DNA from 2 places in the Mesorhizobium sp. P2_B11 genome. Region 1 is predicted to be linked to the other one. Evidence: predicted binding sites of a transcription regulator. Region 1 holds the regulator's gene; the other holds the start of a gene.
What was found. The regulator LexA, encoded in region 1, represses DNA repair genes until DNA is damaged. The targets are predictions, from matches to a motif close to TGTTCNNNNTGTGTTCNG.
Positions count from the first base shown of each region.

Region 2: a site for LexA is predicted at 3,013-3,030, ahead of AC1DYJ_RS17050 (PA0069 family radical SAM protein). Genes of this name have one in related genera too.

Region 1 covers NZ_JBFUDF010000006.1:145,485-161,533, reverse strand. Annotated here, with positions in the region: gene bamA (outer membrane protein assembly factor BamA) at 1-23, shown strand, start outside; gene lpxD (UDP-3-O-(3-hydroxymyristoyl)glucosamine N-acyltransferase) at 101-1,159, shown strand; gene fabZ (3-hydroxyacyl-ACP dehydratase FabZ) at 1,161-1,613, shown strand; gene lpxA (acyl-ACP--UDP-N-acetylglucosamine O-acyltransferase) at 1,629-2,462, shown strand; gene AC1DYJ_RS20150 (LpxI family protein) at 2,449-3,351, shown strand; gene lpxB (lipid-A-disaccharide synthase) at 3,341-4,519, shown strand; gene gltA (citrate synthase) at 4,575-5,906, opposite strand; gene gltX (glutamate--tRNA ligase) at 6,088-7,527, opposite strand; gene AC1DYJ_RS20130 (ComEC/Rec2 family competence protein) at 7,625-10,078, shown strand; gene lexA (transcriptional repressor LexA) at 10,072-10,833, opposite strand; gene AC1DYJ_RS20120 (GntR family transcriptional regulator) at 11,040-11,819, opposite strand; gene kynU (kynureninase) at 11,987-13,234, shown strand; gene kynA (tryptophan 2,3-dioxygenase) at 13,301-14,137, opposite strand; gene AC1DYJ_RS20105 (AMP-binding protein) at 14,134-15,759, opposite strand; gene AC1DYJ_RS20100 (alpha/beta hydrolase) at 15,926-16,049, shown strand, end outside.
Region 2 covers NZ_JBFUDF010000005.1:82,326-98,374, reverse strand. Annotated here, with positions in the region: gene AC1DYJ_RS17075 (4-(cytidine 5'-diphospho)-2-C-methyl-D-erythritol kinase) at 1-107, shown strand, start outside; gene moaB (molybdenum cofactor biosynthesis protein B) at 94-648, shown strand; gene AC1DYJ_RS17065 (GFA family protein) at 776-1,204, shown strand; gene AC1DYJ_RS17060 (hypothetical protein) at 1,194-2,162, opposite strand; gene AC1DYJ_RS17055 (glycosyltransferase) at 2,452-2,955, opposite strand; gene AC1DYJ_RS17050 (PA0069 family radical SAM protein) at 3,105-4,259, shown strand; gene AC1DYJ_RS17045 (ribonuclease HII) at 4,413-5,108, shown strand; gene AC1DYJ_RS17040 (F0F1 ATP synthase subunit B) at 5,397-5,888, opposite strand; gene AC1DYJ_RS17035 (F0F1 ATP synthase subunit B) at 5,899-6,498, opposite strand; gene AC1DYJ_RS17030 (F0F1 ATP synthase subunit C) at 6,565-6,789, opposite strand; gene AC1DYJ_RS17025 (F0F1 ATP synthase subunit A) at 6,857-7,615, opposite strand; gene AC1DYJ_RS17020 (AtpZ/AtpI family protein) at 7,679-8,071, opposite strand; gene AC1DYJ_RS17015 (cell wall hydrolase) at 8,326-9,510, opposite strand; gene AC1DYJ_RS17010 (MFS transporter) at 9,647-10,951, opposite strand; gene AC1DYJ_RS17005 (LysR substrate-binding domain-containing protein) at 11,075-11,995, shown strand; gene der (ribosome biogenesis GTPase Der) at 12,110-13,543, opposite strand; gene AC1DYJ_RS16995 (tetratricopeptide repeat protein) at 13,623-14,285, opposite strand; gene AC1DYJ_RS16990 (polysaccharide deacetylase family protein) at 14,490-15,494, shown strand; gene sbmA (peptide antibiotic transporter SbmA) at 15,522-16,049, opposite strand, start outside.

The DNA.
Region 1 (16,049 bases):
TCGGCATGTCGAGCCGCTTCTGACGTTCGGATAACGATGCTTCCGGGCCGTTGGGGTCCGGAAGAGAACTGATCCGACCTAGCTGGATATTGCTTCTGGAATGACCGATCCGGTGTTCTTCGCGCCCTCACGCCGGTATACGGCTGGCGAAGTCGCGAATCTGACCGGCGCGTCGCTTGTCGATTCCGATCTTGCTCACATATCGATCGACGCGTTGGCGCCAGCCAATGAAGGCGGCGAAGGCGCGCTCGTCTTTGTCGACGGCAAGCGCAATTTCGCGCTGATGCAGTCGCTGAAGGCGGCGGCCGTGCTTTGTCCCACCGAATTCGCCGCCAAGGCGCCGGCCGGCATTGCGGTTCTGGTCCACCCTCGACCGCAACAGGCTTTCGCCATGGTCGGCCGGCTGCTGTTTCCGACGGCGGCGACTCCGGGACCGATGACCAGCGAAACCGGGGTTTCGCCGCAGGCTCATGTCGATGCAACGGCGCATGTCGAGGCTGGTGCCATCGTCGAGGCAGGAGCGGTCATCGGCCCACGCGCTTCCATCGGCAGCGGTACGGTCATTGCCCCCCATGCCGTTATCGGTCCTTCGTGCCAGATCGGCCGCGACGGCTATATCGGCCCAAGCGTGAGCGTCCAGTATGCGCTGATCGGCAACCGCGTCATCATCCATGGCGGCGCCCGCATCGGCCAGGACGGGTTCGGTTTCGTCGGTGGTGCCAAGGGGCCTGAGCGTGTGCCGCAGATCGGCCGTGTCATCATCCAGGACGATGTGGAAATCGGCTCGAACACGACAGTCGATCGCGGCGCCATGTCGGATACGGTCATCGGCCAGGGCACCAAGATCGACAATCTGGTGCAGATCGCCCATAACGTTCGCATCGGCCGCAATTGCATTATAGCCGGACTTTCGGGTATCTCCGGCTCCGTCGTCGTCGGCGATGGTGTCACGATGGGCGGCGGCGTTGGCCTTGCCGATCATTTGACCATAGGATCGGGGGCCAAGCTTGCGGCGAGAAGCGGGTTCATGAGCAACGTGCCGGCGGGCGAGATCTGGGGAGGCTATCCGGCGCAGCCGATGGCGGAAGCCATGCGCGAGATCGCCATGTTGCGCAAGCTCGCCAGGACGCGCAAGCAGGGCGAAGGGGGAAGTAGCTGAGATGGTGCCGGCGACGCTCGAAGCGGTCGATATATTGGGGTTGATGAAGCTTTTGCCGCATCGCTATCCCTTCCTGATGATCGATCGCATCGTCGAGATCGATGGCAACGACTCGGCCATCGGCATCAAGAACGTCACCATCAATGAGCCGCATTTCCAGGGTCATTTCCCGGACCAGCCGGTGATGCCGGGCGTGCTGATCGTCGAGGCCATGGCACAGACGGCCGGCGCGATCTGCATCCGCAACCTGAACACGGAAAGGCCGTCGCTGGTCTATTTTCTGACCATCGACAACGCGAAATTCCGCAAACCGGTCGTCCCGGGCGACCAGTTGAAGATCCACGTCAAGAAAATCAAGATGCGCGGTAACCTGCTCAAATTCGCCTGCGAGGCCATGGTGGACGGCGCAAAGGCCGCCGAAGCCGAGATCTCGGCAATGATGGTTACCGGCTGACGGTTCGACATGCTCATGAAAATACAGACTGCAATCCATCCCTCGGCCGTTATCGAGGCCGGTGCCCAAATCGGCGAAGGCGCCTCTATCGGACCTTTCTGCTTTGTCGGCGCTGACGCCGTGATCGGTGACCGCGTCGAACTGGTCAGCCATGTCTCGGTGCTGGGTGCGACCACCATCGGCGCCGGGACCAAGGTCTATCCGATGGCGACACTGGGCGGGCCGCCCCAAAACACCAAGCACAAGGGTGGCCGCACCACATTGGTTATCGGCCAGAACTGCACGATCCGCGAAGGCGTGACCATGCATCTCGGCACCGATTCCAGCCGCGGCGAGACGACCGTCGGCGACAATGGCAATTTCCTGGCCTATGCCCATATCGCCCACGACTGCGTCGTCGGCAAAAACGCCACCTTCGCCAATGGCGCGACGCTCGGCGGACACTGCGAGATCGGTGACAACGTCTATATTGGCGGCCTCAGTGCCGTTCATCAGTTCGTGCGTGTTGGCGACAACGCCTTTCTCGGCGGTTGCTCGGCTTTTGTCGGCGATGTCATCCCCTACGCCATTGCCGTTGGCAACCGTGCCAGCCTGCGCGGCCTCAACATCATCGGCCTGAAGCGCTCCGGCCTGCCGCGCGCCGAAATCCAGGTGCTGCGCAAGGCTTACAAGACGATCTTCGACCGCTCCCGCACCGTCGGCGAAAACATCGAATTCGCCAAGGCCGAGTTCGCCTCGTCGCCGACCGCCATGAAAATCATCGATTTCATCGCCAGTCGCGGCAAGCGGCATTTTGCCGTCCCGTCGCTTAAAGGTGGCGCCGGCGATGATGCCGATGACGAAGACTGAGGCCGGCTCAACGGGCCTCGATCTCGCGCCGGACGCCAGGGTCGGCATCATTGCCGGCGGCGGCAGCCTGCCGGTCGAAGTTGCCGCCGGCCTGGCGGAGGCAGGGCATCCGCCCGTCATCATCCTGGTCGAAGGTCAGGCCGACCGTCAGTCCGAACTCACCGTCTATGAGCATGAAAGCCTCGGCCTGGAAGATATCGGCTCGCTGGTTGCGTTGCTGAGGCGGCGGCGGATCACCCATCTTGTGCTTGCTGGCGAGATCAGGCGCAGGCCGCGGCTGGTCGACATGCGCCCAAGCTTGGGCCTGCTGGCGCTGATACCCTCGCTTGCCATGGCGCTTGCGCGTGGCGACGACGGCCTGCTGAAGATATTGACCCGCGGCCTGGAAGCCCGCGGCGTCAAGGTTGTCGGTGCGCACGAGGTCGTGCCCCGGCTTGTCGCGGCCGAAGGGCCGCTGACCAAGGCAGTGCCGCGAAAGTCTGACTGGCGCGATATCGAAGCAGCACATGCGGCGGCAAAAGCCATCGGCGCGCTCGACATCGGTCAGGCGGCTATCGCCATCGGTGGCCGCGCTATTGCCCTGGAAGGCGTCGAGGGCACCCACGGACTGCTCGAGCGGACACAGCAGCTGCGCGGCCATGGCAGGCTCGCCGGCAAGACGCGCGGCGTCCTGGTCAAATGCGCCAAGCCCGGCCAGGAACTGCGCGCCGATCTGCCGTCCATCGGTCCGCAGACGGTCGAGGCAGCACACGCCGCCGGGCTTGCCGGCATTGCGGTCGAGGCCGGCCATTCGCTGATCCTCGAAGGTCCCGTCGTTCTCGCGCGCGCCAATGCGCTTGGGCTGTTCGTGTATGGCCTGCCGGCCGTGGAGCCTGGCCATGCCAGCTGAGAAGCCGTTGAAGATTGCCATCGTCGCCGGCGAAGAGTCCGGCGACTTGTTGGGCGCCGACATCGTGCAGTCGCTGAAGCGCATGACGGGGCGCGATATCAGGCTGGTCGGCATTGGCGGGCGGCATCTGCAGGCGCTCGGGCTGGTGCCGCTGTTTGACGGGACCGAGATCGCGCTGATGGGGCTCAGCGCCATTCTGCGCGACCTGCCGCGCCTGATGCGGCGCATCAGCCAGACCGCTGGTGCGGTCTCCGCTGAGAAACCCGATTGTCTCATCACCATCGACAGTCCGGACTTTTCGCTGCGCGTGGCCAAAAAGGTCCGCGCCGCTGATCCTTCCATCCCGATCGTCCACTATGTCTGCCCGAGTGTCTGGGCATGGCGGCCGGGCAGGGCAGTGGCGATGAAGCCCTATGTCGATCACATACTGTGCATCCTGCCTTTCGAGGTGAAGGAACTGAGCCGCCTCGGCGGTCCGCCCGGCACCTATGTCGGACACCGCCTCACGCATGATCCGGGTGTGCTCGGCGCGGCACGGGCGCAAGGCCAGCCGCGCGATCTCTCAGGGGACCGCGTCAAGACACTGCTTGTCCTGCCCGGATCGCGGCGCGGCGAGGTAAGCCGGCTTATCGATCCCTTCGGCCAGACGATCTCGGCGCTGCGCGCGCGCGGACACCGCTTGCGCCTGCTGTTGCCCACGGTGCCGCATGTCGCCGACCTAGTCAAAACATCGGTCGCGCGCTGGGATGAAACGCCTGAGATCATCCTCGATGCCGAGCGCAAATGGCAGGCCTTCGGCAAGGCCGATGCAGCGCTGATTGCTTCGGGAACGGTATCGCTCGAACTGGCGCTGTCCGCGGTGCCGATGATCTCCTGCTACCGGCTCGATCCGGTGATGCGCATGGTTCAGGGGCTGGTCACGGTATGGAGCGCCGCCTTGCCCAATCTGATCGCCGACCAGGCGATCGTGCCGGAGCACTACAACCAGTATGTGCGGCCACGCTATCTGGCGCGGCAGCTCGAGGCTTTGTTCTCGGACACCGCCTACCGAACCTGGCAAAAGGACGGTTTTGCCGAGGTTGCCAGGCGCATGGCGACCGACAGGCCCTCCGGCGATATCGCGGCGGATGTCGTTCTCCGTCACATCAAGCTTCGTCATTCCAACTAAAAAGCGCCCTTGCGGGCGCTTTTTGCAGTCCTGGTGAAAGCTGGAGAAGCGCCGATCAGCGCTTGGCAATCGGCACGTAATCGCGTTCCGGCGCGCCGGTATAGAGCTGGCGCGGGCGGCCGATCTTCTGGTGCGGATCCTCGATCATCTCTTTCCACTGCGCGATCCAGCCGACGGTGCGGGCGACCGCAAACAGCACGGTGAACATGGTGGTGGGGAAGCCCAGCGCCTTCAGCGTGATGCCGGAATAGAAGTCGACGTTCGGATAGAGCTTCTTCTCGATGAAGTAGGAATCGGTCAGCGCGATCTTTTCCAGCTCCATGGCGATGTCGAGCAGCGGATCGTCCTTGATGCCAAGTTCGCCCAGCACTTCATGCGCCGTCTTCTGCATGATTTTCGCACGCGGGTCGTAGTTCTTGTAGACGCGGTGGCCAAAGCCCATCAGCCGGAACGGATCGTTCTTGTCCTTGGCGCGGGCGATGAATTCCGGGATGTGATCGACATGGCCGATCTCGCCCAGCATGTTGAGCGCGGCCTCGTTGGCGCCGCCATGCGCCGGGCCCCACAGGCAGGCGATGCCTGCGGCGATGCAGGCGAACGGGTTGGCGCCCGACGAGCCGGCGAGGCGCACGGTCGAGGTCGAGGCGTTCTGCTCGTGGTCGGCATGCAGGATGAAGATGCGCTCCATGGCGCGCGCCAGCACCGGGTTGATCTTGTATTCCTCGCACGGCACCGCAAAGCACATATGCAGGAAATTGGCGGCGAAGTTCAGCTCGTTCTTCGGGTAAATGAAGGGTTGGCCGATATGGTATTTGTAGGCCATGGCCGCGATCGTCGGCATCTTGGCGATCAGCCGCATCGAGGCGACCATGCGCTGATACGGGTCCGATATGTCGGTGGAGTCGTGATAGAAGGCCGACAGCGCACCGACCACGCCGCACATCACAGCCATTGGATGCGCGTCGCGGCGGAAGCCGGTGAAGAAACGCGACATCTGCTCGTGCACCATGGTGTGGCGCGTCACCCGGTAGTCGAAATCGTCCTTCTGCGCCTTGGTCGGCAGTTCGCCGTAGAGCAAGAGGTAGCAGACTTCGAGGAAGTCGCCATGTTCGGCCAACTGGTCGATCGGGTAGCCGCGATGCAGCAGGATGCCGGCATCGCCGTCGATGAAGGTGATCGCCGACTCGCAGCTCGCTGTCGAGGTGAAGCCGGGGTCGTAGGTGAAGGCGCCGGTGGTGCTGTAGAGCGCGCCGATGTCGATGACGTCAGGCCCGACCGAGCCGCTTCGCACCTTGAATTCGTGCGTCTTGCCGGCCAGTTCGAGCGTGGCAGTCGACGGGTGCGTCGTCTTGCTGCCGGGTTCCAGTTTTGTCGCAGCTTCGCTCATTCTCAAACTCCTTCATGTTCCTCATGCCGGCAAGGCAATTCCTGCAAACGACACGTCGAAATCACCGGAATGCGCGAACTCGCCACCGCATTTTGGGAGGTGCGTGCCAGATTGGGCCAGGGCCTAATGTTGCACTGCGAAACGCGCCTTTCAATGCCAATCTTCTTGGGCCAGTTCGCTCCTAATCGATTTGATCCGCAATCCGCGCCAGGCTTTCCTCGCGGCCAAGCACGGCAAGCACGTCGAACACGCCGGGCGAGGTGCTGCGGCCGGTAAGGGCTGCCCTCAGCGGCTGGGCCACGGCGCCAAGCTTGTGGCCGCCGGCCGTCGCGAACTCGCGCACCGCGGCTTCCGCCGCTGCGGCCGTCCACTCGCCGGAAACCGTCTGCAACGCCGCATGCGCGCCGCGCAGGATCGTGCGGGCGTCGGCGTTGAGCAGGGCTGCCGCCTTCTCGTCGATCGGCAGCGGCCGCTCGACGAACAGGAAGCCGGCGCCGTCGGCGAGTTCCACCAGTGTCTTGGCGCGCTCCTTCAGGCCAGGCAGCGCCGCCAGCAGCTGCGCCTTCCTGGTGTCGTCGAGGCGGGCGGCGAGCGCCGGGCCGCCTTCGAGATAGGGAAGAGTGGCGACGAAGATGTCGAGCAGCTGGACGTCGTCCATCTTGCGCATATGCACGCCGTTCAGCGCATCGAGCTTGGCGAAGTCGAAGCGCGCCGCGCCCTTGTTGACGTCGCCAATGTCGAACCAGGTGATCATGTCCTTGATCGACATCACCTCGTCGTCGCCATGGCTCCAGCCGAGGCGCGCCAGATAGTTGAGCAGCGCCTCGGGCAGATAGCCCATGGCGCGGTAGGCCTCGACGCCGAGCGCGCCATGCCGCTTCGACAATTTGGCGCCGTCGGCGCCATGGATCAGCGGGATGTGCGACATGGACGGCACCTCCCAGCCCATGGCGTTGTAGATCACCGTCTGGCGCGCGGCATTGGTCAGGTGGTCGTCGCCGCGAATGATGTGGGTGACACCCATATCGTGGTCGTCGACGACGACGGCATGCATGTAGGTCGGCACACCGTCCGAACGCAGGATGATGAAATCGTCGAGATCCTTGTTGGGGAAGCGCACCTCGCCCTGCACGCGGTCATGCACCACGGTCTCGCCCTCGGCCGGCGCCTTGATGCGGATGGCGCCCTTGACGCCGGCAGGCGCCTCGGAGGGCGCGCGGTCGCGCCACGCGCCATTGTAGCGCGGCGGCAGACTTTTCGCGCGCGCAGCTTCGCGCATGGCCTCGAGCTCGGCCGGCGTCTCATAGGCGTAATAGGCCTTGCCCAGGCGTACCAGCTCCTCCGCCACCTCGCGGTGGCGCGGCGCGCGCTCGAACTGCGAGACGGCCCCGCCGTCCCAGGACAGGCCGAGCCAGGTCAACCCATCGAGAATGGCCTGGGTTGCCGCTTCGGTGGAACGCTCGCGATCGGTGTCCTCGATGCGCAACAGCATCGTGCCGTCGGTGTGCTTGGCGTACAGCCAGTTGAACAGCGCGGTGCGCGCGCCACCGATATGCAGGTAGCCGGTGGGCGAGGGGGCAAAACGGGTGACCACCCTGTTGGACGTGGCAAGTTTGGACATGGCAATTCTCGGGGCAATGCATGAGATGGCGGCGCGGACTTTCGCGCTTTGCGCGTTCATGTAGCATAGGGGGTCTGGGGCGCAAGGGGCAGACCCGATGGCTGAACGAGGCCGGGGCGCAAAGGAGGGCGAGGGCGCGGAGGCAAGCGTCAGCGAACGGTCGTTGTTTGCCGACGTTCCCTATGCCGAGCCGATGCCGGTTGCGCTGCCCGAACTGCGCCCGGGCTACCTGCCTGCATCGCCCGATGACGTCGCGCCGGCACCGGTTGCTGTGCCCGGATTTGCCATCCGCCTGCGCAGGCTGCTGCGCCATTCGACATGGCCCGCTATCCGCCGCAGTGTAGCCGTCGCCGCCGGCACGGAACTCGACCGCGGCGTCGCCTTCCTGCTGGTGCCGGTTTTCCTGGCGGCCGGCGTCATTGTCTATTTCTCGCTGGCCAGCGAGCCGGGCTTTGCCCAACCAATCGCCATCGTGCTGCTCATGGCAGGTTGCGCTGCCGTCACCCGGTCGCGGCCGAGGACGCATCTGTGTTTTATGGCTGCCATGCTGTGCGCGCTTGGCGTCGTCGCCGCCAAGGTCGAGACATGGCGCGCCGGCACGCAGATGCTGGGCTCCGAGATTCAAACACGGCTAACCGGGCGCGTCGTCAGTCTCGAGGAAATGGAAAACGGCCGCGTCAGGCTGACACTCGACGTGATTTCCACCGCTTACCCCAAGCTGCGCTACGCGCCGGAACGGGTCAGGCTCTCGGCACGCACCGTTCCCGCCGATATGACGGCAGGCTCCCTGGTCACCGGCTATGCCAGGCTGTTGCCGCCGACCGGTCCGGTACGGCCGGAGAGCTACGACTTCTCCTTCGACAGTTATTTCACCGGCATCGGCGCCAGCGGCTTCTTTCTCGGCAATCCCAAAACCATCGCCGCCCAGGGACCGCCGCCGCTGACCGCGCGGCTCTCTTCGGCCATTGAGAACGCCCGGGAAAACATTGCCGACCATATCAGGGGCCAAATCGGTGGCGCCGAAGGCGAGATTGCAGCAGCGCTGATTGTCGGCGTGCGCGCTGGTATTCCGGACGAAATCAACGAGGCGATGCGGCGCACCGGCATCTACCACATCATCTCCATTTCCGGCCTGCATATGGCGCTGGTCGCCGGCACCATCATGGGATTGCTGCGTGGCGCCTTTGCGCTCTTTCCCGATTTCTCCTCGCGCCGGCCGGTCAAGAAATATGCGGCCGGCGCTGCGCTTGTCTCCATCGCCGCCTATCTCGTCATTTCAGGCATCGTGGTCGCCGCCGAGCGCAGCTTCATCATGCTGGCGGTCATGCTGGTTGCGGTGCTGTTCGATCGTGCGGCGCTTACCATGCGCAATCTGGCGATCTCGGCCATCGCCGTCATCCTGGTGTCGCCGCATGAGGTCGTCGGCCCGAGTTTTCAGATGTCGTTTGCCGCCACCGCCGCCCTCGTCGGCGCCTATGCCGGCTGGGCCGACTACCGCGCCGACAGAGTGAGAACGCCCCCTGCGAGGCGCTCTTTCGTCAGCTTCCTGTCGCGAAAATTCTTGGCTGGCATGGGCGGGCTCGCCATGACCTCGATCATTGCCGGCAGCGCGACCTTGCTGTTTGCCATCTGGCATTTTCAGCGCGTGTCGCCGCTCAGCCTGCTCGCCAATCTGGCCGTGATGCCAATTGTCTCTGTCGTCATGCTCTTGGCGGTGATCAGCGCATTGCTGATGCCTTTTGGCTTTGACTGGCCGTCCCTCTATCTGATGGGCAAGGGCCTGACGGCGATGATCGCCATCTCTGGCTGGATCTCCGAACGCTCCCCGGTCGATGCCGTCGGGCTGATCTCCATTCAGTCGGTCCTGCTGGTGACGGTCGCCCTTGTCATTGCCACCATGGCCACGACCTGGCTCAGGCTGGCGGCCGTGCCTTTCGCGCTGGCCGGCCTGCTGACCGTGCCGCAGGTGCGCACGCCTGACGTGCTCATTTCGGAAGACGCACATCTGGTTGCTGTGCCGATCGGCGGCGGCGAGCTTGCCCTCAACCGGGAGCGCGCAAACGAATTCACCACCGACAATTGGAAACGGGCGCTGCGGGCCGAAACCATCATTCAGCCGGAGACCTTCGAGACTGGAGATACGCGGTTCGACCTCGATCCGCTCGACCTGCCGCCCGGCTCACCCTTCTACTGCACAGGCGATCTCTGCATTGCCCGGCACCCGTCCGGCGCCATTGTCGCGCTTGCGAAGGATCGCAAAACAGCCCGACCGGCCTGCGCTTTCGCGAGCCTGATCGTCATCGACGACGCCACCGCCTACAATCCTTGTCGCGACCCGCTGGTGCTAGTCGTGACCAAGAAGCAGCTTGCCCGTGACGGAAGTGCCGCCGTCTTCTTCGACCAGCAATCGGCCGCGACAGCGCCAGCCATACGTTTCGCCGTCGACAAGCCCTATCGTCCCTGGCACGAGCAACGCCGCTTCTCACGCGAAGCACGCGGCCTGCCGCCCTACAAGGAGCGCGAAAAGTACAAACCCAAGCCGGCTCAGTAGCGCCGGATCAGCCCGACCAGCTTGCCCTGCACCTTGACCCGGTCCGGCCCGAAGATGCGGGTTTCATAGGCCGGGTTGGCGGCTTCCAGCGCGATGGAGGCGCCCTTGCGGCGGAAGCGCTTCAGCGTCGCTTCCTCTTCGTCGACCAGCGCCACCACGATCTCGCCGGGGCTCGCCGTATCGGCATTGCGGATGATGACCGTGTCGCCGTCGAAAATGCCGGCCTCGATCATCGAGTCGCCCTTGACCTCAAGCGCGTAATGTTCGCCGCCCATGATCATGTCCGGCGGCACCGAGATCGAATGCGTCTGGTGCTGGATGGCGTCGATCGGCACACCGGCGGCGATGCGGCCCATCACCGGGATCGACACAGCCGAAACCGCGTCGTCATTGCCGGCCGACATCGAACGCGACGACGAGGCCGGCTTGATCTGGCGGCCGAGACCGCTTTGCCCCACACCGCCTTGTCCGCCTTGACCGAGACTGCCCTGGATGACGCTCGGCGAAAACTTCTTCGCCGCATTGAGGCCGGGAGCGATCGAGTCGGGCAATCGCAGCACTTCCAGCGCACGCGCCCGGTTCGGCAGCCGGCGAATGAAACCCCGCTCCTCCAGCGCCGTGATCAGGCGGTGAATGCCGGACTTGGAGGCAAGGTCGAGCGCCTCCTTCATCTCGTCGAAAGACGGCGGGATTCCGCTCTCCTTCAGGCGTTCATGGATGAACATCAGGAGTTCATGTTGTTTGCGCGTCAGCATCGCGGCCCCCACGGGTTCTGAAACCAGAATCAGAAAAAACAAACCCAGAACAAACACTATCTGTTCCAGTTGTGTTCCGCAACTGTTTAAAGTTTAATGAATGCGTTGACGTTTTGTTCAGCCTAACGTTCCGCGCCGCGATCGGCGCCCGCGCTTCGTTTGCCGGCAACGGGGTGAAATGCCGGCGGCCCGCGCCATCGGGCCATTCATGCCTTGCCGGACCGCTGCCGCTTTTTCGGGCGGGGCTGCACTGCCTCCGTCGCTGCGCCCGGTTCACTCTGGGCATAGACCTGCAGCGTGTAGCCGATGTGAACGCTCATCAGTTTTTTTGCGCGCTCGGCGTCGCGATCAAGGGCTGCTTCCATCAGGGCGGTGTGGTGTTCGATCGCCACGGCGTCGCGCAGCGCCGCCATGGCCTTCTGGTGGCCGTGCTGGCGGCCGGCGGCCGCGCGCAGCGTCGGGGCCAGGCTAAGAAAGCGGTGGTGGCGATGCAGTTGATCGGAGATCGTCGCGTTGAAACGCAGCAGCCAGCTCGATGTCGCGGCACTGAGCAGCGCCGCGTGGAAGGCATCATGTTTTTCGTACCACGCATCGACGGCCTCATCCGAGGGATCATCGAGCACGGACCCACAGCGTGAGAGGCGGTAGTGCGTGGCAACGACCGCGTCTTCCCACTGACGGTCGCCCTTTTCGATCGATTCAACCAGCAAGGGCAGTTCGACCACCAGCCGCGCACGCGACAGATCCTCGAGCTCGGCGCGAGAGACGGGAGCAACCGCAAACCCACGGTTGCTGATGGCGGTCACAAGCCGTTCGGCTTCCAGCCGCGACAGCGCCTCGCGAAGCGGCGTCCAGCCGATGCCGTAGGTTCCGCGCAACGTGCTCAGCTTCAAGGGTGCTGCAGGCGCCAGCCGGGTCGCAAGAATATCGCGCCTCAGCAGCCGATAGGCCGCTTCCGTCTTCGAGGACTGCTCGTCATCCAACATCGTGACCCATCAGTCAGATTGCTCGGATGGTGATTATATATCAAAGCCTTTCATTGGGTAGATTATATATAATGTTTGACAGCTCCAGGAGGACCGCTCAAGATCGCCGGCATGTTTGGGCGGCCAGGCTCCGCCGAATGCGTTTGTCCATGGAGGGGCGCCGGATCATGAGCATGACACCCGATCTCGCTGCAATCGAAGCGATGGATGCCGCCGATCCGCTGCGTTCCATGCGTGAACGCTTTGTCTTGCCGCAAGGCGTGATCTATCTCGACGGCAATTCGCTGGGCGCCGCGTCACCAGCCGTCTTCAGCGAACTGCAGCAGGCCGCCACGCAGGAATGGGCGCAGGATCTCATTCGCGCCTGGAACACCGCCGGCTGGTTCAACATGCCGGTGGAACTCGGCGATCAGCTCGGACGACTGATCGGCGCGGCTAGCGGGCAGACGGTGGTCTGCGACACGACCTCGATCAACATCTACAAGCTGCTGCACGCGGCACTCGGCATGCGGCCGGATCGCTCGGTCATCGTTGCCGAAGGCGACAGTTTCCCGACCGACCTCTATATGGCCGAAGGCGTCGCCTCGACCCGGCCGGGAACGCGGCTGCGGCTGGAGGGCGTCGACGCTGCCGCAATCGAGGATCTGATCGACGACAGCGTTGCCGTCATCCTGGTCAACCACGTCAACTACAAATCCGGCCAGTTGCGCGACATGGCGGCGCTGACGCGCAAGGCACATGAGGCCGGCGCGCTGATCATCTGGGATCTCTGCCACACCGCCGGCGCCTTGCCGGTCGAACTCGACCGCGCCAATGCCGATTTCGCCGTTGGCTGCACCTACAAATACCTCAATGGCGGCCCCGGCTCGCCGGCCTTCATCTACGCGGCCGAACGCCACCATGGCGATGTTCATCAGCCACTCAGCGGCTGGTGGGGCCATGCGCGGCCCTTTGCCTTCGAGCAGGGCTTTGCGGTCGGCAGCGGCATCCGCCGCTTCCTGTGCGGAACGCAGCCGGTGCTGTCGATGCGGGCGCTGAAAGGGGCGCTCGATATCTGGAACGACGTCGACATGGCGGCGGTGCGCAAAAAGAGCATCGCGCTGACCGACCTGTTCATCCAGCTCGTCGAAGCCAGATGCGGCGCTTACGGGCTTGAACTGGAAAGTCCTCGTGACGGCAGCCAGCGCGGTAGCCAGGTGTCATTCCTCCACCCGCACGGCTATCAGGTGATGCGCGCGCTGATCGAGCGCGGTGTGATCGGCGATTTTCGGGCGCCGTCGACCATCCGTTTCGGCTTCACGCCGCTCTATGTCGGCTATGGCGATGTCTGGCAGGGGGTCGACGTGCTGGAGGATATTCTGCGCACCGGCGCCTGGCAGGACGCCCGCTTTGCGGTCAAGACCGCGGTTACCTGAAATCGGCGCAAGTCCAGGAAAAGTGCGTAGCGCTTTTCCCTCGGGAATTGCGCGGAAACAAAGAGCTCAGAGCCGGGTGCGAACCGTCCACAGCTCCGGAAACAGCACGACCTCCAGCATCTTTTTCAGGTAGGAAGCGCCTGAGGTGCCGCCGGTGCCGCGCTTCAAGCCGATGATGCGTTCGACCGTGGTGACGTGGTTGAAGCGCCAGCGGCGGAAGTAATCCTCGAAGTCGACCAGTTTTTCCGCCAGTTCGTAGAGCATCCAGTAGCGCTGCGGGTCGCGGTAGACGGTTTGCCAGGCAACCAGCACCTCTTCGTTCTCGACGCGCGTCTCACGCCAGTCCGTACGCTTGGCGTCAGCACCGATGTCGAAGCCGTTGCGCGCCAAAAGCAGCAGCGCCTCGTCATAGAGCGACGGCGTGGCCAGGATCGCTTCCAGACGGTCCACAAGATCAGGCTGGTGCTTGTGCGGGCCGAGCATGGCGAGGTTGCGGTTGCCGGCCATGAACTCGATGGCGCGGTACTGCCAGGACTGGAAGCCCGAGGATTGGCCGAGCGCGTCGCGAAACTCGGTGTACTCGCTGGGCGTCATCGTGCGCAGCACGTCCCAGGCATTGTTGAGCTGCTCGAAGATGCGCGCGACGCGCGAGAGCATCTTGAAGCTTGGTTCGAGGCGATCTTCGCGGATCGAACGGATCGCGGCGCCGATCTCGTGCAAGGCGAGCTTCATCCACAATTCCGATGTCTGATGCTGGATGATGAACAGCATCTCGTCATGGGCCGAAGACAGCGGCGCCTGCGCGTCGAGCACCTTCTCCAGGTGCAGATAGTCGCTGTAGGACATCCGCTCCTTGAACGACATCTGCGCGCCATCGGAGGCCGGATCGTAGGGCTGGCTCAATTGCTCTTCTCCGCCCGCAACCGGAAGCGCTGGATTTTACCGGTCTGGGTTTTGGGCAATGCGTCGATGAACTTCACCGAACGCGGATATTTGTAGGGCGCGATCGTCGCCTTGACGTGGTCCTGCAGGCGTTTGACGGTCAATGCGTCGGGCGTGACGCCTTGCACCAGAACGATATGCGCCTCGACGATCTGGCCGCGCTCGCTGTCCTCGGCGCCGGTCACCGCGCATTCGGCGACGTCGGGGTGCGAAAGCAACGCTGCTTCGACCTCGGGACCGGCAATGTTGTAGCCGGCGCTGACGATCATGTCGTCGGAGCGCGCGGCGAAGTGGAAGAAACCGTCCTCGTCCTGCGTGAAGGTGTCGCCGGTGAGGTTCCAGCCGTCACGGACGTATTCCTTCTGCCTGGCGTCGGCCATGTAACGGCAGCCGGTCGGGCCGCGCACCGCCAGCCGGCCTGTCGAGCCGCGCGGCAGCTCCCGCATCTCGTCATCGACGATGCGTGCCTCGTAACCGCTGACGGCTTTGCCGGTGGAGGCCGGCTTCATGTCGCCGAAGCGGTTGGAGATGAAGATATGCAGCATCTCGGTGGCGCCTATGCCATCGAGGATCGGCTTGCCGGTCTTCTGCGTCCATTCCTCGAAGACAGGCGCCGGCAGCGTCTCGCCGGCCGAAACCGCGACGCGCAGCGAGGACAGGTCGGCACCTTCATCCATCGCCTTGAGCATGGCCCGGTAGGCGGTGGGAGCAGTGAAGGAAATGGTCGCCCGGTAGGTCTCGATGATGTGGATCATGTTGGGCGGCGTCGCCTGTTCCAGCAGCGTCGCCGCGGCGCCAAAGCGCAGCGGGAAGATGGCGAGCCCGCCAAGGCCGAAGGTAAAGGCAAGCGGCGGCGAGCCGACGAAAATATCGTCCGGCGTCACCTCGAGGATTTCGCGGGCGTAGGCGTCGGCGATGATCAGCAGGTCGCGGTGGAAATGCATCGTCGCCTTCGGCACTCCGGTGGTGCCGGAGGTGAAGCCGAGCAGGGCGACGTCGTCGCGGCCGGTGTTGACGGCGGTGAAGGTGACCGGCTTGTCGAGGGCGGCGCGGTCGAGCTCGGCATCATGGTTGGCAGTGCCGTCGAAGCCGATGACCTGCTTGAGATACGCACTGTCCTTGGCGCAGGCGGTCATCTCGTCCATCAGCCTTGTATCGCAAAGCGCGATTGTGATTTCCGCCTTGTCGACGATCTTGGTCAGTTCGCCGGCACGCAACATCGGCATGGTGTTGACGACCACCGCGCCCACCTTGGTCGCGGCCAGCCAGCAGGCGACCATGGCCGGGTTGTTGGCCGAGCGGACCAGCACCCGGTTGCCCGGCTTGACGCCATAATTCTCGACCAGCGCATGGGCGAGCCTGTTGGTCCAGTCGGACAGTTCCTTGTAGGTGCGGCGGCGGCCATTGCCGATCAGCGCGGTGTGGTCGCCAAAGCCCTTTTCGACCAGCCTGTCGGTCAGTTCGACGCCGGCATTTATGTGGTCGGGATAGTCGAAGCCGTCGAGCAGGAACTCCGGCCACTGGTCCGCCGGCGGCAGGTTATCGCGCGTGAACGTGTCGATATGCGCTGATGGCCCAAGCATTTTTCGGCTGCCCCTGTCTGCCTCACGCCCATGGCTGAACGATCACAGGATCGCACCAGTCGAAATTTGTTTCAAGCCTAAAATGTTTTTAGGGTGGAGCATTGACGCCGCCTTTGCCGGCGGCCATTCCTGTCGACTGAACTGAAGCCATCCGGGAGGGGTGCAGATGCTCGAACATCGTGTTGCCGATTGGGACAACGCCTACGCCAATGGCGACAACATTGCCGGCAGCAATCGCTGGCCGGCCGCATGGGATGCACCGGCACAGACTTTTCGCGACACGCTGTCGG
Region 2 (16,049 bases), on a different contig from region 1:
GCAATGTCGCCAAGCGCGCCGCCGCCGAGATCCGCAGCCGCGAGCCGGAATGGTTTGTCGCCGCGACGCGCAACATCGCTTCGGAGGGCACCGATGGCCAAAATTGACGAGAGCCGCCCCTTCATCCCGGTGCGCATCGCGGTGCTGACGGTTTCCGATACGCGCAGCCTCGCCGACGACAAATCCGGCCAGACGCTGGCCGACCGCATCACCGAAGCCGGCCATGTGCTGGCCGCGCGCGACATCGTCACCGACGACCGCGAGAAAATCCGCGACAAGGTGCTGGCGTGGTCGCGCGACAAGGAGATCGATGTCGTCATCACCACCGGCGGCACCGGCTTTACCGGCCGCGACGTGACGCCGGAGGCGCTGGAGCCGATCTTCGAAAAGCGCATGGACGGCTTTTCCGAAGTGTTTCATCGCATTTCCTACGACAAGATCGGCACCTCGACGGTGCAGAGCCGCGCCACCGGCGGCGTCGTCAACGCCACATTCGTCTTCGTGCTGCCGGGCTCCCCCGGCGCCTGCAAGGATGCCTGGGACGGTATATTGAAGCCGCAGCTCGACTACCGCCACATGCCCTGCAACTTCGTCGAGATCATGCCGCGCCTGGACGAGCATTTGCGGCGCGGCAAGGCCGCTTCTTAAAGCAAGGCAGATCGCGGCCGATCGCTGCCTTTGTCAGGCAGAACGGCATGTGCGCCTTCGAAGGGTCATTTCCTGCGAGCGACCCAAGGCGTAATCTGCCGCGAGATCTTCAAGGCGGAAAGACACAATGAACGCACATCGCGGCGGCTGCCATTGCGGCAACGTTCACCTGACATTCGAAACCGACATCGAGCCAGCCGAGATGGAAATCCGCGCCTGCCAATGCGCTTTTTGCGTCCGGCATGGCTCGCGCGCTGCCGCTGACCCGCAGGGACGACTGATCGTCTCGGTCGAAGAGGAGGCGAAGCTGCACCGATACCGGTTCGGCTTGCGCACCGCCGACTATCTCATCTGCCGGGATTGTGGCGTCTATGTCGCTGCGGTCACCACCGACGGCGATGAGCCAAGAGCGATCGTCATCGTCAATGCGCTGGACGACCGGCCGCGGTTCAGCCGCGAGCCGGTCCCGATGGACTACGATGCCGAAAACCGCGAGGGCCGCATCGCCCGGCGGCAGGCACGCTGGATGCCGGTGGAGATCCGGATCAGCGGATGACCGGTTCGCCGTGGAAGCGGCGGCGCGAGGGCGGCGACACGCCGAAACCGACCTCCATCATCAGCCGCGGCGTGCGCGACGGCACGGTGCCCATGTGGAAGCCGAACGGGTCCTCGACAAAGCCGAGACCGGCCTCGCCGGTCAGCGTGACCGGGCTGTCGTCGCCATAGACCTTGAGCACCTCTTCGGCCGGATGGCCGACCAGCAGTGTCAGTTGATGCTTGAGGCTGCGCCTGTCGTGGCTGCCCCTGACGTACACGTGCGGGCCGGTCCCGGCGTCGCAAGGCTTCAGGTAGAAGAAGAATTTCAGCATCCGCCAGTCGTCGAGGTCGAAATGGTATTTGCCGAGCGAGGCGAGGTTCTTGTCGGCGTCTGAGGCCTCGCCGGTCGGAAAACTCCACCAGACGCGGGTGGTGATCAGCTTTGCCTGGCCGCCGAGATAATGCTGGGCGATGTCGAGCAGCAACGGATCGTTCTGGATGGCGAGTGCTGCCTTGCAGCCGAGGATGCGCTCGAAATAATGGCCGCTGAGCAGCGAGCGGCCGAAACGCTTCTCGGCCTCGGCATGATCCCCAGGCATGAATTCGAGCCGGCGGTCGAAATTGCCGAAGCATGGCGTGCTCTCAGCAAAGCTCGCGATCTCCTCATGGATTGCCTGCGGCAGGACCAGGCCTGAGAACAACCCATCGGTGCGCAGCGTTTCGACGATCGACTTGAGCTCGACGCCTCGGAACATCGTCGCCCCGCCACTCTGTGCCGGGCGGGTGGCGCCCAGCCAGTGCAGCTTGCGCGCCGGCATGGTGCGGGCGAGCATGAACATCGGCAGCCAGGCCGGGTTCTCGCGCAGGTCGGACAGATAGGTCGGGATGCGCGCGGCGATGCGGCGAAACAGGCTGCCATTGCGGGCAATGGCTTCCAGGCTGGCGGCGCCGGATTTGTCGGGGGTCGAAAGGTTCATCGGGGTCCTCAGGTATGAACGGCAGCCGACGAAAAGTCGGTTTCTACCGCTCCCGCATTACCCAAACCCTGATATCCCGCATCGAGGGAATGCTAACCCCGCGTCAGTTTTTGTGCAATGCACAATAGCGGGATTGCGGTGAATTTTCCCACATCGCCTTCCCTCACCCAACTACGAGGGTAGCTCGCCAGCGAAGCATGGCGAGGCTTGGGCGACTATCGGAAAGGTCGGCGCCGCCCCTCATCCGCCTGCCGGCACCTTCTCCCGTAGAGCGGGGAGAAGGGAGAAATCACTTCTTCGGCGCCACCCAGATTTCGGCGTCCAGCCGCCTGGAGGCAAGACCACGCGCAAGCGCTTCGGCGCTTTGCGCGTTCTTCGACAGGGAAGCGGCCTGCCGCTTGCTGATCACCAGTCCCTCGGCCAGCGCCCGGTTGCCCTGGAGCACCCGCGCCAGGAATGGCGTGCGGCTGCCGCGGGCGCGGGAAAAGCGCGCCGGCATGGTTTGCCGGCCGGTGTGGGCGACAACGTCGTCGATCCAGCCTTCCGAAAGCCGCGCGCCGGGTTCCAGAAACAGCAGCCAGTCGCCCTTCGCCTGCCTGATCCCGGCGGCAATGCCGCCGGCGACGAAGTGACAGCCGGCATGGTCGGCGACCCGATGCGTCTGGTCGGTCGATCCGGTGTCGCAGACGATGACATCGCGCACCACGCCCTCCACCGCGCCGCCGATCAGCGAGGCGAGCGTGCGGGCAAGGCCTTCTTCGTCATCACGGGTTTCGATGAGAACGCTGAGCATTTTAGCCGAATAGCGGAAAGCCTCGCGAAGCGCCAGTTTTGCATTGCACAACAAAAAAGTTCTTGCTTTGTTCTCATCGGCAAAATAGGATTATTTTCATGAACAGACCGAATCGACAGCCGGCAGACAGTCCCTGGGAGAGGGCCAAGATGGAACATATCGTGCGTGCGGACATTGCAGCCTTCGGAGCAGGTCGAGCCGAGATGGCCAATGCAATGATCGAACAGAGCGGCATGCGCGTCCGTCCGGACCGCAACCGCGGCCGTTCGGCCGGGATCAACCCGTCCGGCCGCTTCGAGCCTGTCAGCCGGCATGTGTTCGACGATGGCTGGAATTCGCTGGAGGAGTTGCCGCCATTCAAGACCGAGGTGCAGGTCGAGAAGCCCCGCACCATCATCACACGCAACGAATCGCCCGACATTTCCTTCGACCGTTCGATCAATCCCTATCGCGGCTGCGAACATGGCTGCGTCTATTGTTTTGCCCGACCGTCGCATTCCTTTATGGGCCTGTCGCCGGGGCTGGATTTCGAATCGAAGCTGTTTGCCAAGCCGGATGCGGCGCGGCTGCTCGACAAGGAACTGTCAAAGGACGGTTATCAGCCGCGTACCATCGCCATCGGCACCAACACCGATCCCTACCAGCCGATCGAAAAACAGTACCGGATCATGCGCGAGATCCTCGAAGTGCTGGAGGCGCGCGGCCATCCGGTCGGCATCGTCACCAAATCCGCTCTGGTGACGCGCGACATCGACATTCTGTCGCGCATGGCCGAGCGCGGGCTGGCCAAGGTGGCGCTGTCGGTGACGACGATGGACCGCATGCTGGCGCGCACCATGGAGCCGCGCGCGTCGACGCCCACCAAGCGGCTGGAGGCGATAAGGCAGCTTTCGGATGCAGGCATTCCGACCTCGGTGATGGTGGCGCCGATCATTCCCGGCCTGACCGACCAGGAGATGGAGCGCATCCTCGATTCGGCCTGCGCCGCCGGCGCCCGCGAGGCCGGCTACGTCATCCTGCGCCTGCCGCTCGAAGTGGCGCCGATCTTCAAGGACTGGCTGCTGCGCCACTATCCCGACCGCTACCGGCACGTGATGTCGCTGATCCGTTCGATGCGCGACGGCAAGGATTACGATTCGGAGTGGGGCAAGCGCATGAAAGGCGCCGGACCCTATGCCTGGCAGATCGGCCGGCGCTTCGAGATCACGGCCAAGCGGCTCGGCCTCAATGCCGAACGGCGCACGCTCAGGACCGACCGGTTCGTCGCCGCCGCCAATGCGACCGAGCAGCTGATGCTGCTGTGAAGATCATACCTGCCCCGCCGTCGTTGGCTGGGCAGGCGAAGAAATCCCGTCCGGCCTGTCCCCCGGCCTGCAGACGGTGCCCTCCCGGTCTTGCCCCACTCGACCCTGGAGGGACTTGCGGAGAATCGGAGCCGATGCGAACCTCGCCGCAACATGGCTCGCGCGCGTTCCGATTCTCCGCTTCTTTTCGAAATCGTCGAGAAGCCCGACTTCTCCTTCGAGACGAAGGCGATGGCCGAAGGCCTGTGGCCGGTCGCAGGCATGGACGAGGCCGGCCGCGGTCCGCTGGCCGGGCCGGTGGTGGCGGCGGCCGTGATCCTCGATCCCGCCAACATCCCCGACGGGCTCGACGATTCCAAACGGCTCAACCATTTGCAGCGCGAGGCGCTGTTCCTGAAAATCCTGGGGTCGGCGCTCGGCGTGTCGATGGCCTCGGTGAGTGCCGAAGGCATTGACGGCTCCAACATCCTCAAGGCCAGTCTCGAAGCGATGCGCCGTGCCCTTGCCGGGCTGCCGATCCAGGCAAAGCTGGCGCTGGCCGATGGCCGCGACGTGCCGCCGGGTCTGCTGTGCGAAGGCCGCGCGCTGATCAAGGGCGACCAGCGCTCGCAATCGATCGCCGCCGCCTCGATTGTGGCCAAGGTGATGCGCGACCGCATGATGTGCGGCTGCGGCAGCCACCATGAGAATTACGGGTTCGAGGTGCATATGGGCTACGCCACGGTGCGGCATCGCACGGCGATCGAAGCGCATGGTCCGGTGGCGAGGTTGCACAGGGCTTCGTTCGCGCCGTTTAGGCTGGGCGGTACGGAAGTAGCGGAAGAAGAGAGCTTCGCCGGGCTGGAGTAGCCGACGGCGGCACAGCTGATCTCCCCCCTTGTGGGGGAGATGTCCGGCAGGACAGAGGGGGGCGCTGTCCCGCCAGCATGTCGGTCTCGCGAACCAGATTCCCTAGACAATTAGCGGTCGCCGCGACGTACGAGAGCGGAGCACCGCGATCCGTCGCGCCCCCCTCTGCCCTGCCGGGCATCTCCCCCACGAGGGGGGAGATCAGCAGCTTCAGCGTCTCGCTCACCATGCAAACAAAAAAGCCGCCAGGTCACCCAGGCGGCTTCGTGTCAGCGGTTTTAACCCCGCTCAGTTCAGCTTGGCCTTCACATCCTGCAGCGCGGATTTGAACAGGTCGGCGCCGGCCTTGGCATCGACCTTGACTGCCAGCAGCGCACGCGCTGCTTCGACGGCGATGTCGACGGCGCTGGCGCGCACTTCGGCGACGGCCTCGCGCTCGGCCTGGCCGATCTTCTGCTCGGCAAGCGCGGTGCGGCGGGTGACGTAATCCTCGGTCTTCTTGTGCGCCTCGGCGGCAAGCATCTCGGCCTCGCGCTTGGCGGCGGCGACGATTGCCGCGGCCTCCTGCTCGGCTTCCTTGCGCTTCTTCTGGTACTGGCCGAGCAACTGCTGGGCCTCCTCGCGCAGCTTGCGGGCTTCATCAAGCTCATTGCTGATCTTGGCGGCACGAGCGTCGAGCGCCTTGGCGATCAGCCCCGGTACCTTGATGTAGACGGCAACGCCGAGGAAGATGATCAGGGCGACGGTGGCCCAGAGCGTTGCGAGAGATGTGGCGTCCATGATGCGCTCCTCACCGGGCCACGGATTTGACGGCAGCCGCGATCTCGGCCTTGCTGGCCTTGCCGCCGACAAGCGCATCGACGATTGCCGAAGCGGTGTCCTCGGCGATCGTGCCGACTTCCTTCATGGCGTTGGCCTTGATGGAAGCGATGCTGGCCTCGGCCTCGCCGAGCTTCTTGTCGAGCGCGGCTTCGACCTTCTTGCGTGCAGCTTCGGCTTCAGCCTTGGCCGCGTCGTTGGCCTGCTGGCCGATCGCATTGGCCTTGGTCTTGGCTTCCGCCAGTTCCTGCTCGTAAGCAGCAACGGCAGCGTCAGCCTCGCCCTTCAGCCTGGCGGCCTGGTCGAGGTCCTGCGTGATGCGATCGCTGCGCACGTCGATGATGCCGCCAAGGCGCGGCATCACCACCTTCTTCAGGAACAGGTAGAACAGCCCGAACGTGATCGCCAGCCACAAAAGCTGCGACGGGAACGTCGCCGGATCGAATGGCGGGAACGCACCGTGTGCCTCGGCAGGCACGCCGGTGCCGGAATGCGTGTCGCCTTCCGTGCCGGTGTGGGCGCCTTCAGCGGCGGGTGCGGACTCTTGCGCAAAGGCAGATGTCACGAACATGGACTATCCCCTGATATCAGGCATGGCCGCAGGATAGCGGCCGGCCTGTCCAATCTTCTCGAGTGCTCAGCCGAACAGGGCGAGGAGCGCGATGAGAAGCGAGAAGATGCCCAGAGCTTCGGTCACGGCGAAGCCGAAAATCAGGCGGCCGAACTGGCCATCGGCGGCCGACGGATTGCGCAGCGCGCCCGCCAGGTAGCTGCCGAAGATGTTGCCGAGGCCAATGCCCGCGCCGCCCATGCCCAGGCAAGCGATACCAGCGCCGATGTACTTTGCTGCTTCTGCGTCCATTTTAAACTCCTTTGGATCTGTAATTCCGTTGCAATTCCATCCGGCGAAGATGCCGGAAACTCTAAGGTCAGTGCCCGGGATGCAGGGCGTCGTTCAGATACATGCAGGTCAGCACGGCAAAGACGTAGGCCTGCAGGAAGGCGACCAGCAATTCCAGGGCGGTCAGCGCGACGGCCATGGCCAGCGGCAGCACCGAACCGGCGACGCCGACGGCGCCCAGCGCGCTCAGGCTGACGACGAAGCCCGAAAACACCTTCAGCGTGATGTGGCCGGCCAGCATGTTGGCGAACAGACGAACCGAGAGGCTGACCGGGCGCGAGACGAAGGAAATGACTTCGATCAGCACCACCAGCGGCAGCAGGAAGACCGGAACGCCATGCGGCACGAACAGCTTCAGGAAGCCGAGGCCGTGCTTCGTGAAGCCGTAGACAACGACGGTTCCGATCACCAGGGCCGCAAGGCCGAAGGTGACGATGATGTGGCTGGTGACGGTGAAGAAGTAGGGGAACAGGCCAAGCAGGTTGGCAACCAGCACGAACATGAACAGCGAGAACACAAAGGGGAAGAACTTCATGCCCTGGTTGCCGGCAGCGTCGCGCAGCATGTTGGCGACGAATTCATAGCCCATTTCCGAAACCGACTGCAGGCGCCCCGGGATGAGGCTGCGGCTGGACGTCGAGAGGTAAAGAAACGCCGATGCGACGAGCACAGTGGCGACCATGAACAGTGCGGAATTGGTGAAGGATACGTCATAGCCGCCGATGTTGATCGGAATCAGCTTGACGATATGGAACTGGTGGATCGGATCGACCTTGTCAGCAGCCATTTACATCCCCGTCAAAGCCGCGAACGGCCTTAAGTGTCCTTGTGCGCCATTGGCGGCGCCAGTTCATTCTTTCGGATCGCGCGACTTCTCGCTTTTTCCGAATTCCGCCACAACGCCCGACGAACGCAGGACATTGAGCACGCCGGCGCCAAAGCCCAGCAACAAGCCGACGATCAGACCCCATGGCGAGGTTCCCGCCACACGATCCAGAAACCAGCCAAGGCCCACACCCACCACTATCCCAGCGATGAACTCGCTGGACAGCTTGAGCGCCTGGCCATATCCGGCCGTCGCTTTCGCGCCGTCATTCCCCTCTAGCCGATCCGGCCGTCTTGTCGCAAGCGATGCTTCAAGGTTGCGCCGGCGGCGCTCAAGGTCTTCGTCGCGGATGTCGGCTTCATGCTTGCTGCCGCGGCCGGTTTCTCCGGTTCCGTGTGGCCCATTCTTGTCGGCCATCGAACCCCCCTGCCCGGTCAGACCGTCACCGTCCGTCCGCTTCTAAAGTCGCCGGCAACATAGTTAGAGGGTCCGCGCCCGTCAAGCCACGGGCGGGACTTCAAAGCCATGTATTTTTTCTATTAAAATCAATAAGTTGGAGAGGTGCGACATCGTGCCCGGCAGAGCGGCGGGGACGCAGACCCCGAATCCTCCCGGCAACGGCTCTTTGATTGCCGGGGCCAACGGGAAAAGAAGCGACGCTCGCCGGAGGCTCAGCTCCAGCCGCCGCCATAGGTGCGGTAGAAGATATGCAGGCCGATCTTGGTCATCTTCTGCATGGTGCGCGCCCAGCCCGGATGGACGTAGTTGGCGTAGTAATGGGTCGATGAGCCGACTTCCGGAATGAAGATCTTGCCGGCGGTGACGGCCATGGCGACATCCTGCGCCACCTTGTAGTTGGCAGGGCTCTCGATGCGCTTCTTGCGGCCATCGCAGGCGAAGGAGAACTGGCAGCGGTTCAGCCAGTTGTCGTTCTGGTAGACGACGCCGCAGATCGAGTTCGGATAGGCCGGATTGCGGACGCGGTTGAGGATGACCTGGGCGACGGCGGCCTGGCCGCGTACCGATTCGCCGCGCGCCTCGAAATAGATGCCATTGGCAAGGCAGGCCTGCTCCTTCTTGGAGAAGACGCTGGCCGGCAGCGGATTCTGGATCCACGAGTGATCACCCTTGGCCATCGGCGGAATGAATCGCCCGCTGTTGGGCTCCTCGTCCTGCAGCAGCGCCTCGAAGGGCGAGGCCTTGGCGTAGTCGGGCTCGGCCTGGGCATAGGCGGTGGCCAGCACGTCAGGCTTGTCATTGTTGACGAGCGCCGCAAGCATCGCGGGCACGCCCGGATCGGGCTTCTTGTCTTCCCTGGTGTGGAAGGCCTGGGCGATCTGGATTTCCTTGCCCTTGATGCCGGGCTTGGCGAAGGCCAGCTTCAGGCCGCTGTCCATGCTCGGCCGCAGCAGCGAGGAAGTGCGCTGGAAGATCGAGCCGGCGTTGAAGTTCTTTGGCGGCGCCACCGGCGAGACCTGGATGATGCGGCCCTTCTTGTCGCCGCGCATGATGCGGTCCTCGTCGGGCGTAACGCCGGCGACATTGCCCTTGCCGCGAAACGAGACCTTGCCGACGCCGGCAATTTGCACGCCCGAGCCCGAGAGCGAACCGGTGGTGACGGAATCGATGAAAGGCATTTCGGCGGCATGAACCGAGCCGGCGACGGAGCGTTCGACATAAGAATTCCAGCGGGTGCCCGACGCTTCGAGGCCGGAAATCAGGCTGCCCATGTCCTGGTAGGCGACGACGGTCGGAAAGCCGATCCAGATGCCGAGCCCAATGATCAATGGCGATACGAAGGAACGTTTTTTCTCACCGGCGGCGGCAGCCAGCCGCTTCAAAACACGTCGATGCACGGGGAACTCTCCAGAAACGCCACTGAGCCACTGGAGAGCCAAAGTGAAGCATTAACCTTGATGCGGAGTTAACGCTAATGATGGTGTTTTTGCGAACCGGCCTGCAACGGGATGCCGATCCGGCGCGATAAAACCGTCAGTTCGGCCGCAGCAAGATCGGCCAGGCGATAACTGCGCAGAGCGCTCCGACCAGCCAAACGCCAGGCCACGACCAGATGAGCAGCAATGCCGGAATGGCCGTCGGCACGACGAAGAAGGCGATGAAGACGAAACTGTTGGCAAGCCCAAGTGCTGTTCCGGCACGGCTGGCGCCGGCCAGCGTGGCAAGTTCGGTGTAGGCGACGCCATGCCAGGCGGAGACCGAGATGCCGGCGACGACCAGCAGCACTGCGATCGCCGGCATCAGCGCGGCATGCGAACCCGGCGTGGCGGCAGCCGCCAGGACCAGCAGGCCAAGAGCCGCGAAACCGAAGGCGCTCGTCATGCTGCAGAGACGCAGGAACCAGCGGCGGTTGCCATGGCGGTCAGTATAGCGGCCGCTCCAGACGCGCATGACCATGGCGCCGGTCTGCACGGCGGCGAGGCTGGCGCTGATCGTGAGCGTGCCCATGCCGGCGAAATCGTGCAGGAAGACGGAGGCGAAGGTCAGGACCGCCACTTGCGGAAAGCAGAGCAGGCCAATGGCGGTGGCGATGCGCCAGACCTCGGCATTGCGCAGCGGCGCCGGTCCGGCCGGCTTGGCCATGGCCGTGCTGCCGGCATTGTCGGTTTCGGGTGGCTGATGCAGCCAGCGCCAGGCAAACAGCGCCGAGACGGCGTTGACGGCAGCCAGCAGCCCGAAGACCGCGGCGAAGCCATGCGCTGATGCCAGCGACGGCAGGACCAGCGCGCCTAACCCGCCGCCGAGCGGCACCGCCGTCTGCCTGATGCTCATGGCAAAGCCACGCTCGCCTTCTTGGAACCAGGCCATGATGGCGCGGCCGCTGGAGCCATTGACGCTGCCGCCGAGCAGGCCGGTGACCAGAAGGCATGCCGCCAGCAGCGCAACGCCAGGCACATAGATCGCCGACGGGACGATGAACACCGCCATCAGCGCAAGCCACGTCGCCGTCGCGCCGAGGCCGGTCAACAGCACGCCGCGATCGCCCCAGCGGTCGGTGAGCAGGCCCCATGGCAGTTCGCTCAAGGCAACGCCCAGCCCAAGCAGGCCAAGGACAATGCCGAGATTGCCGTTGGAGAGCTGATAGCCCGAACGCAGAAACACCGCTGCTGCCGGTATGCCGGCGAAGGTGGCGGAGAAACTGGCATTGGCGGCAACGCCGATGCCAAGCACCTTCCAGCGATGATTGGTGGGAAGGTTTTTCGCGCCCGAGATGGCACTGACTGGTTCGCGCCTGGCCCGGCCCTGTTCGCAGTTTGCTTCGGTGGCGGCAATCGACACGGCACAGCTCCTGTGAGCGATCGGGCTCGACCCGACCCTTGACGCCTTGTTCCTACCGCCATAACTTCATCCCGAATATCGGGAAGTTTTTGACTGTTATTCCCAAAAAACAGGATTGTTTCGATGCGGCGCGTAACCTTCGACCTCGATGTCCTCAGAAGCTTCGTCACCGGCATGGAGCTCGGCAGCTTCGCCAAGGCGGCCGACCGGCTTGGACGCTCGACCTCGGCGGTCAGCGCGCAATTGAAGAAGCTGGAGGAACAGGCGGCGACGCCGATCTTCCGCAAATCGGGGCGCGGCCTGGCGCTGACCGAAGCAGGCGAAACCATGCTCGGCTATGCCAGGCGGCTACTCGAGTTGAATGACGAGGCGGCTTCCGCCATCCACGATGTCGAACTGGAAGGCTGGGTCAGGCTCGGCCTGCAGGAGGATTTCGGCGAGGCGGTGCTGCCGGAGGTGCTCGGGCGCTTCGCCCGCGCGCACCCCAAGGTCAAGATCGAGGCCAGGATCGGACGCAGTTACGAACTTGCCGAGCGGATCACATCAGGCACTCTCGACATTGCGCTGGCCTGGGACAGCGGCCAGGCACTGCCCTACAGCCGGCATGTCGGCGAAGCGCAGTTGCGCTGGATCGGTCCGGCAAAGCTGATCGAGACCAGCCTGCGCGAGGGCGAGGCGCTGCCGCTGGTGGCGCTTGAGGCGCCATGCCTGTTGCGCACGGTGACAACGGAAACGCTCGACCGCGCCGGCCTGCCGTGGCGGATGGCTTTTTCCAGCCCCAGCCTTGGCGGCATCTGGGCGGCGGTCGCCGCCGGGCTCGGCTTGACCATCCGCACCGATATCGGCCTGCCGGCCAATGTCAGGGCAATGGCGCCGCAGGCGCTGGGTCTGCCCGCACTGCCGACCATGGCGCTGGTGCTGCACCAGAAGGATGCTGAACTGGATCCGGTGGCGGCGCGGCTGGCGGATATATTGCTGCAGGCGGCACTGCAGGCGCTGCCAAGGGGCGCGCGGGGGAATGAGGGGCTGAGGGCGGTCGCTTAGATTCTTGGCGACGCCCTTTCAGCTTCGTCATCCTAGGGCGAAGCAGGAGCGAAGCTCCGTCGCGGAGACCCTAGGATGACGACCGGAGGGGTTGCCGCAATCCCTTGCGCCGCCTCACTTGCGCTTGTTCGCTCTCCCCGCGAACGGATTATCCGAAGTTCGCAGCGCTATCCTGATCGGCACGCCCGGCATGTCGAAGGCTTCGCGCAGGCTGTTGGAGAGGTAGCGGACATAGGATTGCGGCATCGCATCGGGCCGCGAGCACTGGACGACGAAACCCGGCGGCCGCGTCTTGGCTTGCGTCACATATTTGACCTTGAGCCGGCGCCCGGCAACGGCGGGCGGCGGATGATGCGCCAGAATGCTTTCCAGCCAGCGGTTGAGCTTGCCGGTGGAGACGCGGCTGTTCCACACCTTGTGCGTCTTGATGACGGCGTCCATCAGCTTGTCGAGGCCGCGGCCGGTCTCGGCCGAAACCGTCACCGCCTGGATGCCGCGCACCTGCGGCAACAGCCGTCCGGTCTTTTCGCGCAACTCGGCCAAGAGCTCCTGCGGATTGTCGATCAAATCCCATTTGTTGAAAGCGATGACCGGCGCCCTGCCCTCGCGGATGATCAGGTCGGCGATCTGCAAATCCTGCTTCTCGAACGGGATGGTGGCGTCGAGCACGATGATGACGATCTCGGCGAAGCGGATGGCGCGCAGGCCGTCCTGCACCGACATCACTTCCAGCTTTTCGTGGATCCTGGCCTTGCGGCGCATGCCGGCAGTGTCGAACAGTTTTAGGCGGCGGCCATGCCAGTCCCAGTCGACGGAGATGGAATCTCGGGTGATGCCGGCTTCCGGGCCGGTCAGCAGCCGCTCCTCGCCGATCAGCGCGTTGATCAGCGTCGACTTGCCGGCATTGGGACGGCCGACGACGGCGATGCGCATCGGCTTGGTGTCGTCATAGGCGGGTTCGGCGTCGGGATCGGTGATGTCCTCGCCGATCAGCACCTCGCTGGCGGCGATTTCTTCCTCGGCGTCGTCCTCTTCCTCGTCGAAGGCGCGCTTCTCGCCAAGGGCCTCGATGACAGCGTCGCGCAAATCGGGCATGCCCTGGCCGTGTTCGGCCGAGACCGGGATCGGTTCGCCGAGACCCAGTTCCCAGGCCTCCAGCATGCCACCTTGCGCGCCCTTGGCCTCAGCCTTGTTGGCGACCAGCACAACCGGCTTGCCGGACTTGCGCACGATTTCGGCAAAGGTGCGGTCGTCAGGCAAAAGGCCGGACTTGGCGTCGATGGTGAAGAAGATCAGGTCGGCTTCGCGGATGGCGATCTCGGTCTGCGCGCGCATGCGGCCGGGCAGCGTCGAGGCAGCCGCGTCCTCGAAGCCGGCGGTGTCGATGACGTCGAAATGCAGGTCGTAGAGTTTGGCCGCGTGGACGCGACGGTCGCGGGTGACGCCCGGCGTGTCGTCGACAAGCGCCAGCTTCCTTCCGACCAGCCGGTTGAAAAGCGTCGATTTGCCGACATTGGGACGGCCGATAATGGCGACTTTGAAGCTCATCCGGCCCTCGTCATCGATATCGCCCAAACCGCAGCGCACCCTTGGGTCAGGCCCGAGGGCATGCTTTGGGCGATGCGTATCATGACGCGCCAGAACCGCGGATCAGTTCCGACATCAGCGTCGCCCGCTGGCGCGCATTGCGCGGGGCGCCGTCATCGGCGGCGATCTGGTCGAACAGTTTCAGCGCATCCTGGGTCTTGCCTTCCTTCCAGGCGGCAAGGCCAAGGGCTTCGCGCGCCGTGTGGCGCAGCGTGTTGTTGTCGGCGGTCAGCGCCTCGACGCGGCTGGAGACGTCGGCGAAAGAGCCGTGGTCGACGAGCAGCAGGGCTGCCCGCAGGCGCGCCATGTCGCGAATGCCCTGGGGAATGGCGGTGTCGGCGGCGACGCCATCGAAATCCGCGACAGCGGCGGCAAAGTCGCCCTTGTCGGCCTTGACCGTTGCCGCGCGCATGCGGGCGAGCAGCGGATAGGCGCCGTAGCCGTCCTTTTCCAGCTGCTGAAGGGCGGTCAGCGCATCGTCGCTCTTGCCGTCATTGGCAAGCTTCAGCGCCTGCGAGAAAGCATCGCCCGAGCGGTTGGCGCGGCTCTCGTCCCAATAGCGGTAGCCGACGAAGGCAGCCGTGCCGAGCACCACCAGGATGGCAAGGCCGAGGATCGCCGGACCGAAACGGTCCCACAGCGCCTGCGCCTGCTCGCGACGGATCTCGTCGTTGACTTCGCGGATAAAACTGTCGTCGGACATCAATCAAAACCATTGCTGCCCCAACAGGGGCGCTTCTTGAGCCCGCGTTTTAGCGAAATTTTGTCGGCATGGAAGGGGCTGGGCAGGAAAATCGGCTAATCGCCGGGCAGAGGTGCCAAGCCCAGCAGCCAGGAGTGACCGCACCCACGCCACATTTTGCCGATAGCCGGCTTGGACTGCCTCCGGATCAAGCCCAGATTGTCGATGCCTCTTCTGTCCCGCGTTGTCGCGTTTTCCACAGCCGTGCTTGCCACGGCGGGCGCAGCTTACGCCGACCCGCCGGCGCCGCCTGCCCCGGCAAAGCCGAAGCAGATCGTCATCATCTCGTTCGACAGCGCCCGCGAGATCTCACAGTGGCAGCGCAGCCGGGCGCTGGCCAAGCGCACCGGCGCGCATTTCACCTATTTTCTGTCTTGCGTCTTCCTTTTGTCGCAGCAGACACGCGCCGACTACACCGCGCCCGGCAAATCTGCCGGCAAATCCAACATCGGCTTTGCCGCCTCGAAACAGGAGGTCGCGGACCGGCTGGACCAGATCGGGCTTGCCGCGGCGGAAGGCCATGACATTGCCAGCCATGGCTGCGGCCATTTCGACGGCAAGGGCTGGAGCAAGGCTGACTGGCTGAAGGAATTCGCCTCGTTCGAGCGCATTCTGGAGAACGCCTATACGATCAACGGCATTACGCCTGAGCCCGCCGGCTGGCGCAATCTTGCCCATGCGGTTGTCGGCTTTCGCGCGCCGTATCTCTCGACCAGCAAGGGACTCTACGAAGCCCTGCCTCAGGCCGGCTATCACTATGATGTCAGCGGCGTTTCAAGAGGCCCGGTCGAACCGCCGACCAGCGGCGGCCTCACCCGCTTTTCATTGCCCCAGATCCCGGAAGGCCCGAGTTCAAGGCCGGTGATCGCCATGGACTACAATCTCTATGTCCGCCATTCCGGCGGCTTCGAGCGGCCGAGCCAGGCGGCCGAGTTCAGCGAGCGGACCTACCAGGCCTTCCGCACCGCCTTCGACAGGCAATATCAGGGCAAGCGCATTCCGCTGGTGCTGAGCTTCCACTTCACGCTGATGAACAACGGCGCCTACTGGACCGCGCTGGAGCGCTTTGCCGGCGAGGCCTGCGTCATGTCAGATGTCGAGTGCATCAGTTTTCGCGATTACGTCGCACGGCAGCGTGGCGCCGAACGGCAGGCGCTGGTGGGCGGCTAAGCCGCCCATTCTCCCTAGCCACAATGGTCAGGCCGAATCCGAAACCTGTGCCTGACGCTCAATGAAGCGCTGATCGATGTCTGGTAGCGGCTCGCCATTGATTATGGCTTCGAATGCACGCAGGCGCTTGTGAACTGACAAGAGTTCAACGATCGTCGACCAGGAATTCACTAGATACTGAAATGAGTTTGTCACTTGGCTGAACGCCGAGTTGACCTGGTTTATAAGACCCAATGTCAGGGTTCCGGCGATCATGGAAGGAACCATCAGAAAAAGAGCAAATATGGTGTTCAACTGCAAATATAGGTAACGAACCACGTTGAAATAGACATAGTGAAAGTAAAGTCTGAAGTAATTTTGGCGAACCTTTCCGAACAACTCAGAAACAGTGAGCGGCTGTGCCCGAGCCGGATCGTCCTCTCCGTAGACAAGTTCCTTGCGGTAGGCGGCTTCGACGCGCTGATTGCGGAATTGCAAGCCAGGAAGCTTTATGCCGGCCCCGGCAATGCATACAGTGCCGAATATTGCCCAGAATATTGCTGCGACCACTAGCGG